One region of the Paenibacillus sp. FSL H3-0329 genome, then DNA from elsewhere that is predicted to be linked to it. Evidence: riboswitches for the same ligand, from Rfam matches in the RefSeq annotation. Region 1 holds a riboswitch; the other holds the start of a gene.
What was found. Region 1 has a riboswitch for S-adenosylmethionine ahead of metA (homoserine O-succinyltransferase). Riboswitches for the same ligand answer to the same signal wherever they lie in the genome.
Positions count from the first base shown of each region.

Region 2: linked by a shared signal. The riboswitch ahead of NSQ66_RS25280 (methionine ABC transporter ATP-binding protein) and the one ahead of metA (homoserine O-succinyltransferase) in region 1 are both predicted to bind S-adenosylmethionine.

Region 1 covers NZ_CP150150.1:1,961,534-1,968,984, reverse strand. Annotated here, with positions in the region: gene NSQ66_RS08425 (PLP-dependent transferase) at 194-1,366, opposite strand; gene metA (homoserine O-succinyltransferase) at 1,403-2,323, opposite strand; SAM riboswitch class I at 2,439-2,568, opposite strand; gene corA (magnesium/cobalt transporter CorA) at 2,966-3,901, shown strand; gene NSQ66_RS08410 (HRDC domain-containing protein) at 3,988-5,004, opposite strand; gene NSQ66_RS08405 (ROK family protein) at 5,215-6,096, opposite strand; gene NSQ66_RS08400 (hypothetical protein) at 6,264-7,451, opposite strand, start outside.
Region 2 covers NZ_CP150150.1:5,718,676-5,726,126, forward strand. Annotated here, with positions in the region: gene NSQ66_RS25255 (NAD(P)/FAD-dependent oxidoreductase) at 1-415, shown strand, start outside; gene NSQ66_RS25260 (YuzB family protein) at 826-1,080, opposite strand; gene NSQ66_RS25265 (NifU family protein) at 1,162-1,410, shown strand; gene NSQ66_RS25270 (MetQ/NlpA family ABC transporter substrate-binding protein) at 1,569-2,435, opposite strand; gene NSQ66_RS25275 (methionine ABC transporter permease) at 2,493-3,152, opposite strand; gene NSQ66_RS25280 (methionine ABC transporter ATP-binding protein) at 3,152-4,168, opposite strand; SAM riboswitch class I at 4,271-4,406, opposite strand; gene NSQ66_RS25285 (Cthe_2314 family HEPN domain-containing protein) at 4,509-5,243, opposite strand; gene NSQ66_RS25290 (COX15/CtaA family protein) at 5,399-6,382, opposite strand; gene NSQ66_RS25295 (thioredoxin family protein) at 6,485-6,829, opposite strand; gene NSQ66_RS25300 (polysaccharide biosynthesis protein) at 6,908-7,451, opposite strand, start outside.

The sequences.
Region 1 (7,451 bases):
GAATAATGCTGCGTTTAAGGTCAGCTGTGTCCAATAGCGAAAAGTCCAAAAAGAAGAGCTATCCCAGCAGCCAATTCCCGGCTTATGAGACAGCTCTATTTCATCCTCAGTCTAACACCAGTTCTAAATCAACGGTGAGATAGATCCTCGATATTTCCCAGCAATTCGGTGCCGATCTGGGTTGCCGTTACTTTTACTTCGTTTCGATTTCCGCCCGCGCAGCCTCCAAAGCATGACCCAGATCAGCAATTAGATCCTCCGCATGTTCAATGCCCACCGAGAAGCGCAGCAACCGATCATCTACACCCACCGCATTCCGAATTTCCACAGGAATGTCCGCATGCGTCTGTACTGCAGGATAGGTCATTAACGATTCAACCCCGCCGAGGCTCTCAGCGAAGGCTATAAGCCGGATATGACGAAGCAGAGGTTCTACGTATCTGGCATCTTTTAATTTGAAAGAAAAAATTCCGGTATTGCCCGAGGACTGGCGATTCTGAATTTCATATCCCGGATGATCCGGCAGGCCTGGATGGAACACTTCCGCAATCGCCGGGTGCTCTTGTAGATAGCGGGCAATTGCTAGTGCATTACTCTCGTGCCGTTCCATACGCAGAGCCAGTGTCTTCATGCCTCTCATCAGCTGATAACTGTCTGTTGGCCCAAGCACAGCGCCAATAGAGTTATGTAGAATCGCTATTTCAGCGGATAATTCAGCCCCTTTAGATACAATAAGACCAGCAAGTATATCATTGTGTCCGCCCAAATATTTGGTAGCACTATGGACTACAATATCCGCACCTAATTCCAGAGGACGCTGGAAAAATGGAGTCAGCAGTGTATTGTCTACAATTGTGAGCAGCCCATGATGACGAGCCCAAGTAGCAACGGCTGCAATATCCGTAACCATCATCAAAGGATTCGTTGGCGTTTCAATAAATATCGCCTTTGTATTTGGAAGACGGGAAGCCTCAAGCGCATCCAAATCATTCGTATCTACATAGGAAGCAGTGATTCCAAACTTGGACATAATTCGTTCCAACAAACGATAGGTCCCGCCGTAAAGATCCAGCGAAACGATCAAGTGATCGCCTTGCCCAAACAGGGTAAATATGGTTTGAATAGCCGCCATCCCAGAGCTACAGGCAAAACCTGCATCACCAGACTCCAATTCCGCAGCCGCATTCTCCAGTACGGAACGGGTCGGACTTTTGGTACGGCTATAATCGAAACCTGTGCTCTGCCCAAGCTTCGGGTGACGGAATGCCGTAGCATTATAGATAGGAAAATTAATGGCTCCGGTAGCCGGATCTTCTTGTGAACCTATTTGTGCCAGTCTGCTTTCAATCCTAAGTTTGTCGTCCATGATAAATGCCTCCTAAATTATAATGTAGCGCTGATCTTAATAAACAATCGGGTCGATATCGTAAGGTGTCTCTTGATATACATAGTAATTGAGCCAATTAGAGAATAATAAGTTGGCATGTGCACGCCACACTGCAGGAGGTGTCCGTTCTGGATCATCTTTAGGGAAATAGTGTTTCGGCAAGGCCATCTCCATGCCCCTCTCCAAATCACGATCATATTCCCATTTCAGGGATAGAGGATCGTACTCGGAATGTCCGGTCACAAATATTTGTTTGCCGTCGGTCGTAGCTACTAGATACATACCAGCTTCTTCGGATTCTGCCAGAATCTGCAGATCTGGATTGCTCTCAATATCTTCGCGGGAGACATCGGTATGACGGGAATGCGGTACATGGAATACCTCGTCAAAACCGCGCAGCAATTTAATGTTATTTTGATTAATCGTATGGGAGAATACACCAAAACATTTTTCAGGCAATGCCACTTTACGAACACCAAAATGATGATACAACCCTGCCTGTGCCGCCCAACAGATATGCATGGTCGAGGTCACATTATCCTTGCTCCATTCAAAAATCTCTTTTAGCTCTTCCCAATAGGATACTTCCTCAAACTCCATTTGCTCTACGGGTGCTCCTGTAACAATAAGGCCATCCAAACGGCGGTGGCTGATCTCGTCAAAAGTTTTGTAAAAGCTTCTCAAATGCTCAGCAGAAGTATTCTTAGAAGTATGTGAGCGTGGATGCAGCAAGGTAACATCAACTTGCAGCGGTGAATTTCCTATTAAACGCAGCAATTGAGTCTCCGTCGTTTCTTTAGTCGGCATGAGATTCAGAATAGCAATCCTTAGTGGACGGATATCCTGATGGAAAGCCAAACTATCATCCATCACAAAAATATTTTCTCCGGATAGTACTTCTTTTGCTGGTAAACTGTCGGGAATTTTAATTGGCATTGTCTTTCCACTCCTTAACTGTATTTAGGTTATGTTGTCACATCGCGGCTTTCTGAACAATAAAAAGACCTTTCTCGGAAAACGAGAAAGGTCATATCTACAGTCATATGCGCCTCTCTCATCTGCCAGAAACTTTTGGACGGGGTTTAGTCGTCAGCAAAGTTCCGCAAGAATTAGCACCGTGCGTTCACACGCCGGTTGCCGGGTTTCATAGGGCTAGTCCCTCCACCTGCTCTTGATAAGATTTAGCTGTATTCAATTAAATTTCTTTAAAATTTACTTTAAATCATGAACCTCCTTTTCGTCAAGTCCATACAATGCTGAAGTAGCCTTAAAGTAACAATAAATTTGCTTGAAAGAGGCATACTCCGTTGTTATACTAGACAAGTATTTCATACCTGAACGAAAAGAAGAGGTGAGAAGAAGAATGGAAGGCGACCCGAGCTCGCAATTAAGTGTACAAAATGAGCAACCACACAGGATAATCATCAGCTTGCCGGCGGCGGGAGCAGTTCTTCTTCATGCCCTCGAATCGTCATTCGGCCTCTTGTATTGATTGTAACGCCGGCCAAGCTGATTTTTTTCTCTGTGCTTAATTAGCAGTCCCTGGTGAAGACCCGGGGATAGAAGGAGTGGAATCAGATGAAAATCCGGCTGGTGAATGCAGGGGTTTTTACACCTATTGATGAAATTGATGAAACATTGACACCCCCAACAGAAGGGTTCTATTGGATTGATGCAGATGTGGAGGATTTGGAGCTGCTTCAGCCCCTGTTCAACCTGCATGATCTCGCTGTTGAGGATTGCCTTAGTGAAGAGGATCAACGTCCAAAGATCGAAATATACGAAAGTCATTACTTTATTGTTGTAAACAGCATCCGCTTTGATGATGAGGAAATTTTCCTGCGGGCACTCAATATATTCTTGGGCAGACATTATATTATTACTGTAACGAAACAAAAGATCCACGAGCTGCGCATCCTGAAGCCCATGTTATGGGAGCAAGAGGTTAGCGAACCAGACCAATTCCTTTACCTGCTTATCGACCTTGTCGTAGATAATTATTTCTCCGTAGGTGACCGAATTGAAGCCCGGATTGAGAAGCTTGAAGAGGATATCCTAATGCATACCAAGAAATCTCATCTGAGTGAGATTATCGGTCTGCGAAGTGAGATCTTATGGTTAAAGAAGATGCTGGGACCACAGAAAGAGGTTATCAATACCCTGAACAAAAAAGACCTCCGTCTGATTGATGATCAGCTGCAGAAGTATTTTAGCGACATTTATGAAAATGCAGTTAAAATATCCGAAACCTTTGAGACGTACCGCGATCTCATGGGCAACTTACGTGAGGCCTACCAATCCAGTATCGCCAACCGCGCCAATGAAATTATGAGAGTATTTACCGCGATTACAACGATATTCATGCCTTTGACCGTAATTACCGGAATCTATGGGATGAACTTTGATCATATGCCTGAGTTGCATACGAAATACGGCTATTTTGCCGTTATAGGTCTAATGTTGACGTTAGGCTGTGGGATGCTGTATGTATTCCGCAAGAAAGAATGGCTATGAAAATAAACGGACGAATAGGCAAGACGAAGGCCCTTTAACCCTATGGTGTAAGGAAGCCTTCGTCTTTTTGATATGAGGAAAAGCTACTAGAAACTGGTCGCCACGCCCACTTTAGGAGCTTGCTCCCGCCGGAAACGAATGCGGATCAGCCGCAGACGTTCATAATAGCTATCCAGCCCTTCTGCTGCTGAAAAATCCTCCCCATACACCTTATGCAGCACTGGCTTTAGAAAAAGATCTCCTGCCTCTACATAGGCATTCCATATCGCTTCCTGTTCATTCTGCGGCATATTTTTCAGTTCTACCTCGATCAGTTTCTCCACGCAATAACCTTCTCTTTCCAGCTCCTCTACCGCTTCAATCAGTTCGCGACGGTTCACTCCACTGTTCACCTTAAGCTGTTCTAACCCTAACCCATTCTCGATCCCTTGCAGCAGAATTCGCCGTAATCGCAGTCTTTCTAGCTGTTTCTTATATTTGACCTCTTTCTGTTTATAGAGCCAGGATACAAAAGAGTCCTCCTCAATTTCTTGGTGAACCCAATTCAAAGGAAAGGAATGCTCCCTTGCAGCCGTAGAGGTTATAGCCAACCAATCCGTGCCATATTGGGCTACCTTTCCTTCCCCTACACCAGGGATCTGCAGCAGCTCCTCTGGTGTATGCGGCAAGAAAGTGCTTATCAAACGTAACAAACGATTGCTGGCAAGAATGTAAGGGGCTTTCCGTTCACTAGAAGCTCGGCTGCGGCGCCAAGCACATAACTCCTCATAAATAGCTTCGTTCCCATTATATTCACTGTAATATTGCAGCCTTAGCTGCTCCTGATTGCGCCCAGTAAGGCCGTCTTCTTCATGAAATACGCCATCAATCAACGGCCGATAGCCATCCCCCATCTTCACCGCCAGCTCATGCCTGTAAACACAGAGCATTTCATTCCAAGAACCACCCGCATACCACAAATGCTCCTGCGTCTCCTCACCGTCTGAAAAATCACGCCAGCCCAGGCTCCACACTCCTTCTTCCTCTCCAATCCATAGCTGAGCGAACACCTCTTGATCCACCCCAGATATTCTGGATAAGCGATTCATAAATACAATTTGCATATTCATCCCTGCCTTTCTAGTCTTCAGCAAGCACTATACCTACCGGGTCTGAGCTACTCTTCGCTGGTGTGAATCCCACACTGTCAGACTCGGAAAACGCAAAAAAGCACCACTCTCACGATAAACGTGAAAGAGGTGCTCCCTCATTAAATGCTATACTGTTAGATCCTACAATACCATATATTTCCTAACAGTCAATATCTTTTTATACTAGTTTCTTGCCAAAGCTAAGGTTGCCAGTCCAATCGCACCTGCAAGTCCTGCATTATCTCCAAGCTGCGGTGGCACAACGTAATTATCAATATCGGTATTGAGCGCTGGATGCTGAACATAACCTTTAAGCAGCTCCTGCAGCTTGGTACGGATTAGCGGGAACAAGTGGCTTTGCTTCATGACCCCACCGCCCATTACGATTTTTTCGGGAGACAGAATCAGCACGTAATTCATAAGTGCATGTGCAAGATAATGAGCTTCCATATCCCAAGCTGGATGGTCAACAGGTAGCTCGCCTGCTGGTTGTCCCCAGCGTTTGCCAATCCCCGGACCTGCGGCTAACCCTTCAAGGCAATCGCCATGATAAGGGCAGTAGCCCTCAAACGTGTCCTCTGGATGTCTGCGAACTAGAATATGTCCCATCTCAGGATGAGACAATCCATGCACCATCTGACCTCCAACAACTGCTCCCGCTCCAATACCTGTCCCAACCGTAATATAAAGGCAGCTGTCCAGACCTTTAGCCGCTCCCCATTTACTTTCCGCAAGCGCTGCACCATTCACATCCGTATCAAAACCGATCGGCACGTTAAATTGCTCAGCCATTGTGCCTACCAGATTATATTGTCCCCAGTGAGGTTTTGGTGTCGTTGTTATGTAACCATAAGTAGGGCTGTCCAGCACGGGATCAATCGGTCCAAACGATCCAATACCAAAAGCTTCTACATTCTTCCCATTAAAATAGTCGATTACGAGTCCCATCGTTTCTTCCGGTGTTGTTGTCGGAAAGCTAACTCGGTCCAGAATGGTACCGTCCTCATAACCAATCCCGCATACAAACTTCGTTCCGCCTGCTTCAATCGCTCCCAATAACTTCATAGCAACTATCTCCCTTCTCCAATAAGCAATAATCCGCCATCCAGTGTGAAAATAAAAAACAATATAAAATAAAACAATCAACAGCCCTTATTATACGTTGGATGAAGCGCTATCACAATAATAAAACTCCCTTCATGCTATTTTGCATGAAGGGAGACTATTGTTGTTTAATTATTTAAGTCATCAAACATAGAGCCTTTTACCGTAACCTCAATTTGATCCAGCGGCTTAATGCCGACAAGCTTGCCCAGTGATTTGTATGCGTTGGTACTCTTGGAGAGCTCCACATCTGCCAACCAAGCCTTAACATAGTACTTCCCATCTGGCATTTCAGCTGTAGTATAGACAGGAATATGGTCCTTATTAATCGTAATCGTCACCGTAGACTTTTCCGTGATCTTGTACATATTCTGATTCAAGCCCACATATTCACGGTATTTGAAATTGTCGAAGCTTCCCAGTGTACTAGACTGTGAGTAACCCTCTAATATATTCTTCCAGAATTCATGGGTGCCATTATCACTTTCTCTTTCTTGTGAATATGGGATCTCTTCCACATCTTTAGTAAAGCTGTTCTCCACCGTCAACAATTTCGCATCATTCACTCCGGTGTTATCCTCTACGGATAAAGCTGCTGGCTTTCTTGCAAAGTTATTCCCGTTTTTGCTCAGTGGTTCATTCCGCAGATTGACCGCAACTTTATCATTATTGATATACATAAGATCAGTTTCATATCGGAAAGAATTCGTAAGCTCCTCAACAAGATCCTTATGGTCCTTCGTGTCTTTATCCGTATCTTTAAACGTAACTGTCTCCAGTGTAAAGGTATACGTTCCAACAGGATTAAAATAATATCCGGATTTAATCGGATAATCATACCCTTGAAGTTGCTTATCCGTCGCAAACACGGCGGTATCATAATTAGATTTGTCGTTAAGCATTTTTTTAGCGGTAGCTCTGGCTTTCTTATAAGCTTGAGCCATGCTATTCTCTACCTTCCAACCGATGTCTCCGCTTGCCTGTTGTGTGAAGATTCGTTCGAATTGCCCCTTTACTTTCGTCCAATCCTGTAAGTTCTTATTCTCATCTTCATGAGCCATCCAGCGGATTACATTATAATTGTAAGGCTCGCTTGTCCAGAGGAGCTTTCGAATCAAAGAATCCGCTTTATTCTTGTCTATTGAATTCTTGTACAGCTTAGGTGCTATTTGTTTGGCCCCGTTATAAATATAGGTCCGAATGGTTTTGACATCCTCACCTGGTGTAAACGGAGCTGAAGTGCTGCCGCTCTCCGTATACGTTTGACAAGATTCAACATCTTTACCTTGCCCGTTCTTAGTTGTGCTGCACACCTG
Region 2 (7,451 bases), 3.1 Mb from region 1:
TAACGGTACCGAGGAAATCCTTTCAGATGTGACAGTATGGACCGCAGGGATTCAACCTGTAAAAGTAGTTCAAGATTTGAATGTGTCGAAGGACCGCGGTGGACGGATTATGCTGGATGAGTATTATCGTATACCGGATTATCCGGAGGTATATGTGATTGGTGACTGTGCCAGTCTGCCATTCGCACCAAGCGCACAAGCCGCTGGAGCACAGGGTGAGCAGGTAGCTCAGGTTATCCAAGCGACCTGGCGCGGTGAGACTCCTAAGCTTCATCCTATTCGCCTGAAGGGTACTTTAGGGTCACTAGGAAAAAAAGCAGGATTCGGACTTATGGGACAACGCTCCGTCAAAGGACGGGTTCCCCGCATCCTCAAGAGCGGAGTGCTCTGGATGTCGAAACGCACTTTAGGATAAGCCTATGATTGGTTCATAAGTATTAAAGGAAGCTACTCTCAGATAAACACGAGAGTAGCTTCCTTACGTTATTGGTGCGTATACCCTTCGGACTCAGATGACCTTATTTGCAAATTTTCAGCCTTTGAAGGAGAGTTTCGGACTCCAGTGAAGTTATTGCTTATAATGAGGTTCATTTATGCTGTTTTTCAGGTGAATAGTGACTATGGGGTCCGATAGCAATCCAAATGTAGGAAAACACTCAATATAAGGTCGCCTGAGTCCGGTGGCACCTTCACGGTAGCCCCTGCACTCTCCAATATGTTGCCTAATCGATCAAATTGGTGGATTTTGTTCAAGTAAGGTTCCAAAAAGAGGGAGCACTCCATAATTTAGATTATGGAGTGCTCCCTCTTTTTTTCTCGAGAAATTTAGTCAAGATCTATATTAAACCAAGCCTCAAGCTCTTTGATCTTGGCCTCAATTTTCTCTTCTAGCTCTGCAACAGTTTCTGCTGCAATAATGTCACCTTCAACCATGGCGAAAGGCATTAAATAACACTCTCCACAATTGTTCAGACATCCGTATTCAATGACATCATAATCTGGATTTTCCTCCAGCTTATGCATTAGCTTGTCTGTTCCATGACCCATGTTGCTGGAACAAAATTCAATAATTGGTCTCATGATGATCTCCCTATTCCGCCTAACCATTTTATTTTTTAACTTTTTGTACTATAATGAACTTACGAAAGGAGTGATTGAGAAATGAGTGAGAATGCACAAAGCACCGAAATGTATGATGAAGTACTAGAAGTGCTGGATAAGCTTCGTCCGTTCCTGCAGCGCGATGGCGGTGACGTAGAACTGGTCGATGTGGAAGACGGCATCGTTAAGTTGAAACTTATGGGTGCCTGCGGCAGCTGCCCAAGCTCCACGATCACCTTGAAAGCCGGGATTGAACGCGCCCTCCTTGAAGAAGTAGAAGGCGTTGAAGAAGTAGTTCAAGTATTCTAAATCCCGTTCAATAACCCTCCCGATTCTCCTGTAAAGGAGATCGGGATTTTCTTATTATAGAGGATTTAACATTCTCTCACAACCTTAGAACATAAAACCCGCAAGCCAACTTGGCTGCGGGTTCTTGTTATGACTATAGACGAATTTAGCTTCATTCCTTAAAACGCTGGAATGATCGCACCTTCGTACTTTTCTTCAATGAAAGCTTTAGCTTCTGGAGAATTCAGGGCAGCAACCAGCTTTTTGATGGCTTCGGAATCTTTATTGTCTTGACGGGTTACCAAAATGTTAGCATAAGGGGAATCTACACCCTCGATGAACAATGCATCTTTAGTTGGCACAAGACCAGCGTCTAGTGCAAAGTTCGTGTTGATCAAAGCAAGGTCTACCTCATCCAGTTGACGTGGGAGCATAGCTGCTTCCAACTCAATGATGTCGAGATTTTTCTTGTTTTCAGTGATATCTGCTTTTGTTGCAGCAATGTTTGTATCATCTTTCAAGGTAATCAGACCATTTTTTGCAAGTAGGATTAGTGCACGGCCACCGTTAGTAGCATCGTTCGGAATGGCAACTTTTGCACCATCAGCCAACTCATCGATCGATTTGATTTTTTTGGAATAAGCTCCAAAAGGTTCAACGTGAACGGATGCAACAGAAACCAGGTCGGTTTTATTATTTTTGTTTTGGTCATCCAGATACGGTTGGTGTTGGAAAAAGTTAGCGTCTAACTCCTTCTCATCAAGCTGCACGTTAGGTTGAATATAGTCAGTGAATTCTTTGATTTCAAGTGTAATTCCATCTTTTTCAAGCAATGGAGCAATAGCCTTCAAAATTTCAGCATGAGGAACAGGTGAGGCACCAATCACCAATTTCACTGGATCTTTAGTAGGTTCACTTGTTGCTTCTGCGTTTGGTGCTGTTGTAGCAGCCGAGCTCCCAGCATTATTAGATGCATTGTTGTTACCGCAAGCCGCAAGCACCGCAACCAGTGTCAGGCTAAAAAATGTAAGTAGTACTTTTTTCATTGTAAATCCCCCTCTAATCTATATTTTGTATTGAATAAGGATATATATGGATGTACCTTATTTCCGTGTGTAATGTTTTACGAGTCGGTCACCGGCCATTTGTAGCAATTGCACCAGTACGACAATAAATATTATAGAAACAATCATAATCTCCGTCTCATAGCGGTGGTAGCCGTAACGAATCGCCAAGTCACCTAATCCGCCGCCCCCAACCATACCAGCCATTGCTGTATAGGAGACCAGTGTAACCAGTGTGATCGTAACTCCAGCTAGCAGACCTGGACGAGCTTCTGGCAAAAGAACACGCATAACGATTTGGTTCGTCGATGCTCCCATACCTTGTGCGGCTTCGATGACTCCGCGGTCTACCTCTCTTAACGACGTCTCTACCAAACGGGCAAAAAACGGAGCTGCACCAATCACCAGAGGTGGAATCGTACCGAGTACACCAATGGAGGTTCCAACAACGGCTTTGCTGAAAGGAATTAGAGCCACCATCAAAATGATAAAGGGTACGGAACGTAGGATATTTACAAGTAATGATAAGACCGAGTAAGTTACTCTGATTACTATACTATTCGATTTCCCCCATAAATACAATAGAATTCCGAGTGGTAAACCAAGAATAATTGTGAACAATCCGGAAAAAAATATCATTTTTATAGTAGCAACCGTAGCATCCATCATTTCTTGCCAATTTAGATCTGCAAAATTCATTACGAAATCACCTCCACATCAAGGCCTTGAGCAATTAGTCTGGAGATCGTTACAGCAATTGCCTCAGCTGGCCCTTCAAACCGCACAATCATCTGTCCATAAGGCACATCTTTAATCGTTGAGATGGTACCATGTAAGATTGCAAAGCTCACACCCGTATCACGCACGACATCGGATAGTGCCGAGCCGTAAGTTTTTTCTCCGAAAAAAGTAATTTTGACAGCTTGAGAGTTATCCCCGGCAGCAGCATCAAGCGCCACTCGAAGAGGCCCTTCATTCTGTGTCTCACTGCGGATGAAATCGCGTGTAACCTCATGCTGCGGCTTGAGAAATACCTCTGTAACTTTGCCTTGTTCAACAATCCCACCACCATGTATGACCGCGACACGGTCGCAGATACTCTGGATTACATGCATTTCATGCGTGATCAGCACAATGGTCAAATGGAATCTTTTATTAATATCAAGCAGCAGCTTAAGAATGGAATCCGTTGTCTGGGGATCAAGCGCAGAAGTGGCCTCGTCACACAGCAGTACATCAGGGTCACTGGCTAGTGCCCGGGCGATGCCGACCCGCTGCTTTTGTCCTCCAGATAACTGAGAAGGATACTTATCTGTATGTTCTTCAAGCCCAACTAGAGCGAGCAGATCTTTCACTTTTGTATCAATAGCTGTTCTAGATGTACCTGCAAGTCGCAGTGGAAAGGCAATATTATCATACACAGTCGCCGAAGAAAGCAAATTGAAATGTTGAAAAATCATCCCAATCTTGCGCCGCTGTTCCTGTAATTGACCTTGGTTAAGGCTAGTGAGTTCAACACCGTCTACCCAGACCTCACCTTCTGTCGGACGTTCCAACAGATTAATGCAACGGATCAATGTACTTTTCCCCGCTCCAGAGTGGCCGATGACTCCGAATATTTCACCTTTCTCGATGGACAGATTCAATCCAGAAAGCGCTGTTGCCGCATTACTCCCTTTTCCATAAACCTTTGTTATCCCTTTTAGATTAATCAACTCTCGTCGCCCCCCCTTTATATTTCACTTATTCTATACAAAAAAACCTCCAACGATCGATGCAGATCGCAAGAGGCTCTGTGGGTTTATTAAGACAATGCCTTCTCATCTGCCAACGACCGCAACCTGCGCCATTGTAGGAATTAGCACCATGACATTTGTACAACGCTTCCCGCGCTGGATACAAATCGGTTGCCGGGCTTCATCGGGCCTATCCCTCCGCCGCTCTCGATAAGATAAAGTTATGAAATTATATTTTTTCTGAAATCGTACATACTTTAATGCAAGCATAAGTATAGTGAGTTTATCGATTTTTGTCAAAAGGAAATATATTGAACGATTACGATTTTATGCTCTTTGCCCTGCTTATTTCCTTACGCAGCTGTTCATTGCTGTAGCTGAATGCCGCGATTAATGTCTTACAGTTCATTTCGAGCGATTGTTTTAAATCCTCAAGATGGCTATCCAGATCCTCGAGCTGAATTTTATCATGCAGACCTTGATGCCGCTGCCACAGATCATCCTGCATTTCAGAATTCATATAATGAATTTCAGCATTTCTGCGCTTGCGTAAATTCTCCAATGGATCGCGGTAGGAGTTCTTGATCTGTTCCAGTTGATCCGCTAATGCAGGATGCACATTCAATAATTGAAGCTGACGCAGCACTGTAAAGTAAGAAAAGTGCGTTTTTAATTTGGATGTTTTGAGATCATAAAAATGATTCAGTACCGTCCCAAGCTTGTCCAGAAGAGAGAAAACCCGGATAAAGCCATCTTTATAAAAATAAACATAACGTGCATAATCGCCCTGTTCCACCGGTGTCATATCATCCATATAACCCGCGATCACTAATTTCCGGTAAAAAGCGGCCGCGAACCAACTTTGCTCCAGTTCATCCAGAGAGGAAATCAGTCCACGTGTCCAAATCTCCAGCTTGCGGTATTCATGGTCATTATCCTCATGGGCACTCATTTCCTTGCGCAGCAATGCTGCAAAAGTGGCCATATTCTCCATCGCATCAGCCAACACACCACTGTTCTTTCGAGGCGGCTCTCCAAGTAATACCCGCAGCATATCCCAGTCCTCCTAAAGTTTTGTTCAGCGTCTGCTTCCATGGACTGCTTCGTACAAAACTCGCGACGTAAGCATCGGCCAATCAGCTCCACGATATACCGATTTCCACTTTATTATTCCGCGGGTGAAGCGCCTCTATCCACGGAGGGAATGTTCTACCAAGGCGGTGGAATCATTGGGTTCGTTACATTTTTTCCAGACACGACACTACCCGCACGATTTAGCTGCCAGACTCTTACACTCATATAACATAAGACACCAAACAAACTGGCAATCAGCAAAATATGAGCCAAAGCGGCAAATATGTACAATCTTTCATTATCTAGGGTGTAAACCACAGCCGCCCCACTAAACACCTGCATCAAGCATAACAGCACTGCAGCTACACCTAGCGCTCTAAGCTCTGGATAATCCTTATGTTTCCAAAATGCTAAATGCCCAAGCAGCGCAGTAAGCATGAATAAGAGCAAAGCCGCAATCCGATGCGTAAAAACAACACCTACACCTCCAGAAAGCTCCGGAACCCATTCTCCATTACAAAGCGGCCATCCCGAACACCCGCCCTGTGAATCCGTATGACTTACAAAGGCTCCAATATACACGACAATATAAGAATAGATGGCAGTAAAACAAGTTAAATTGCGAAAAGCCTTACTTACGGGCTTCTTTTGAGCTTCCAACGTATGATCATATTCGCGCGATTCATGCCATCTCTTGGTTCCAAGAGCCAACATCATAGCGCTCGAAAAGGCGATCAAAGAAAAACCCATATGCAGCGCCATTACAGCAGCAGATTGAGATTTAATTACTGCAAGCGCTCCCATACCACCTTGAACGATGACGAATAATAAAGTCATAAATGCATAGCCCAGCAAATCGCGCCGAGTACGGGCATAACGCCAAAAAGCAAACATCGAGGCAAGTGAGAATAACCCTGCCAAACCGCTAAACAAGCGATGGGTGTATTCAATCATCGAGCCTATAGTATAAGCCGGAATTAATTTCCCATGACAGAGCGGCCATTCATTTCCGCATTCCAAGCCCGATCCAGTCTTCGTCACTACCGCTCCTCCGAGTACAGCGAGGAACATGATAAGGCAAGTAAGATAACTAAGCCATTTCAACTGATTTGTCGTCAAAAATATCACCCGCAGTTTTTAGTAATGAAGAAGCAGCCAGACTTATATTTCAAAAAACCACCGCTTTTGCACAAACAGGCGAAAGCGGTGGTTCCTTAGGAATTACTTTTGAAGGCTTTGATGCACTTGGACCGCTTTATCAAGGAAATTTTCAATCTCTTCACGGGATTTGCGCAATTTATTAACGAATCTAACCAATTCCCGTCCATCCGAATATGCGACGAAGCTTGGAATACCCATAATATTTTGTTCTTGGCTAACATCGCCCACGGCATCAACATCTACCTCAACCAGTGTAAGGCGGTCTGCATAAGCCTGCTCTACCTCTGGGATAAAAGGATCGATAAATTTGCAATCCGAGCACCAGTCAGCCTTGAAGATGGCCACTGTTAATCGAGGTGATTGAATGGCTACCTGAAATTCAGCAGGAGAACTAATTTTGTCCATGATTTACTCAGTCCCTTCTTCAATATCTGTCTATTTTCTACTCTTTAAGTGAAGCAAAATGCAGGGTAGAAGTCAAACCTATTCTCTCATACGAACACGTGCAGGCTGTAACTTCATCAGCGGATTCAATAATTTTTGCAGCGCCCGCGGATAACTGGAGATTTCCTGTTTAGTCAGCACGCCCAGCACAATAAGCAGTACTAGATAAATAACAACAACTGCTGCTCCTACAACAAGACAAGTGATCAGAAACGCCAAACGTGCCGGCATCAGATCTGTTAACAGAATCCCAGCCTCATTCAAGCCATAACCAATCCCGCCGGACACAAGTACCGCAATCGCGAAACCGCCCCAACGTTTGCCCATAATTTCAAAAGGCACGATCGATTTCAGCATGCGTAAGTTAAGCAAAGTAATGACCACGAAACAAAGTGCTGTTGCACCGATGATTCCGTAGATGCCAAATACCTTACTAAGTAATAAGCTTGCCACTAATTTTACAATAATACCCGCTAACACATAATACATGGAAATTCGCGATTTGCCCATACCTAACAAAATAGAGTTCGTTGTCATCATCGTAATCTGAAAGATCGTTCCTAAAGTAAGCATGGCTACGATA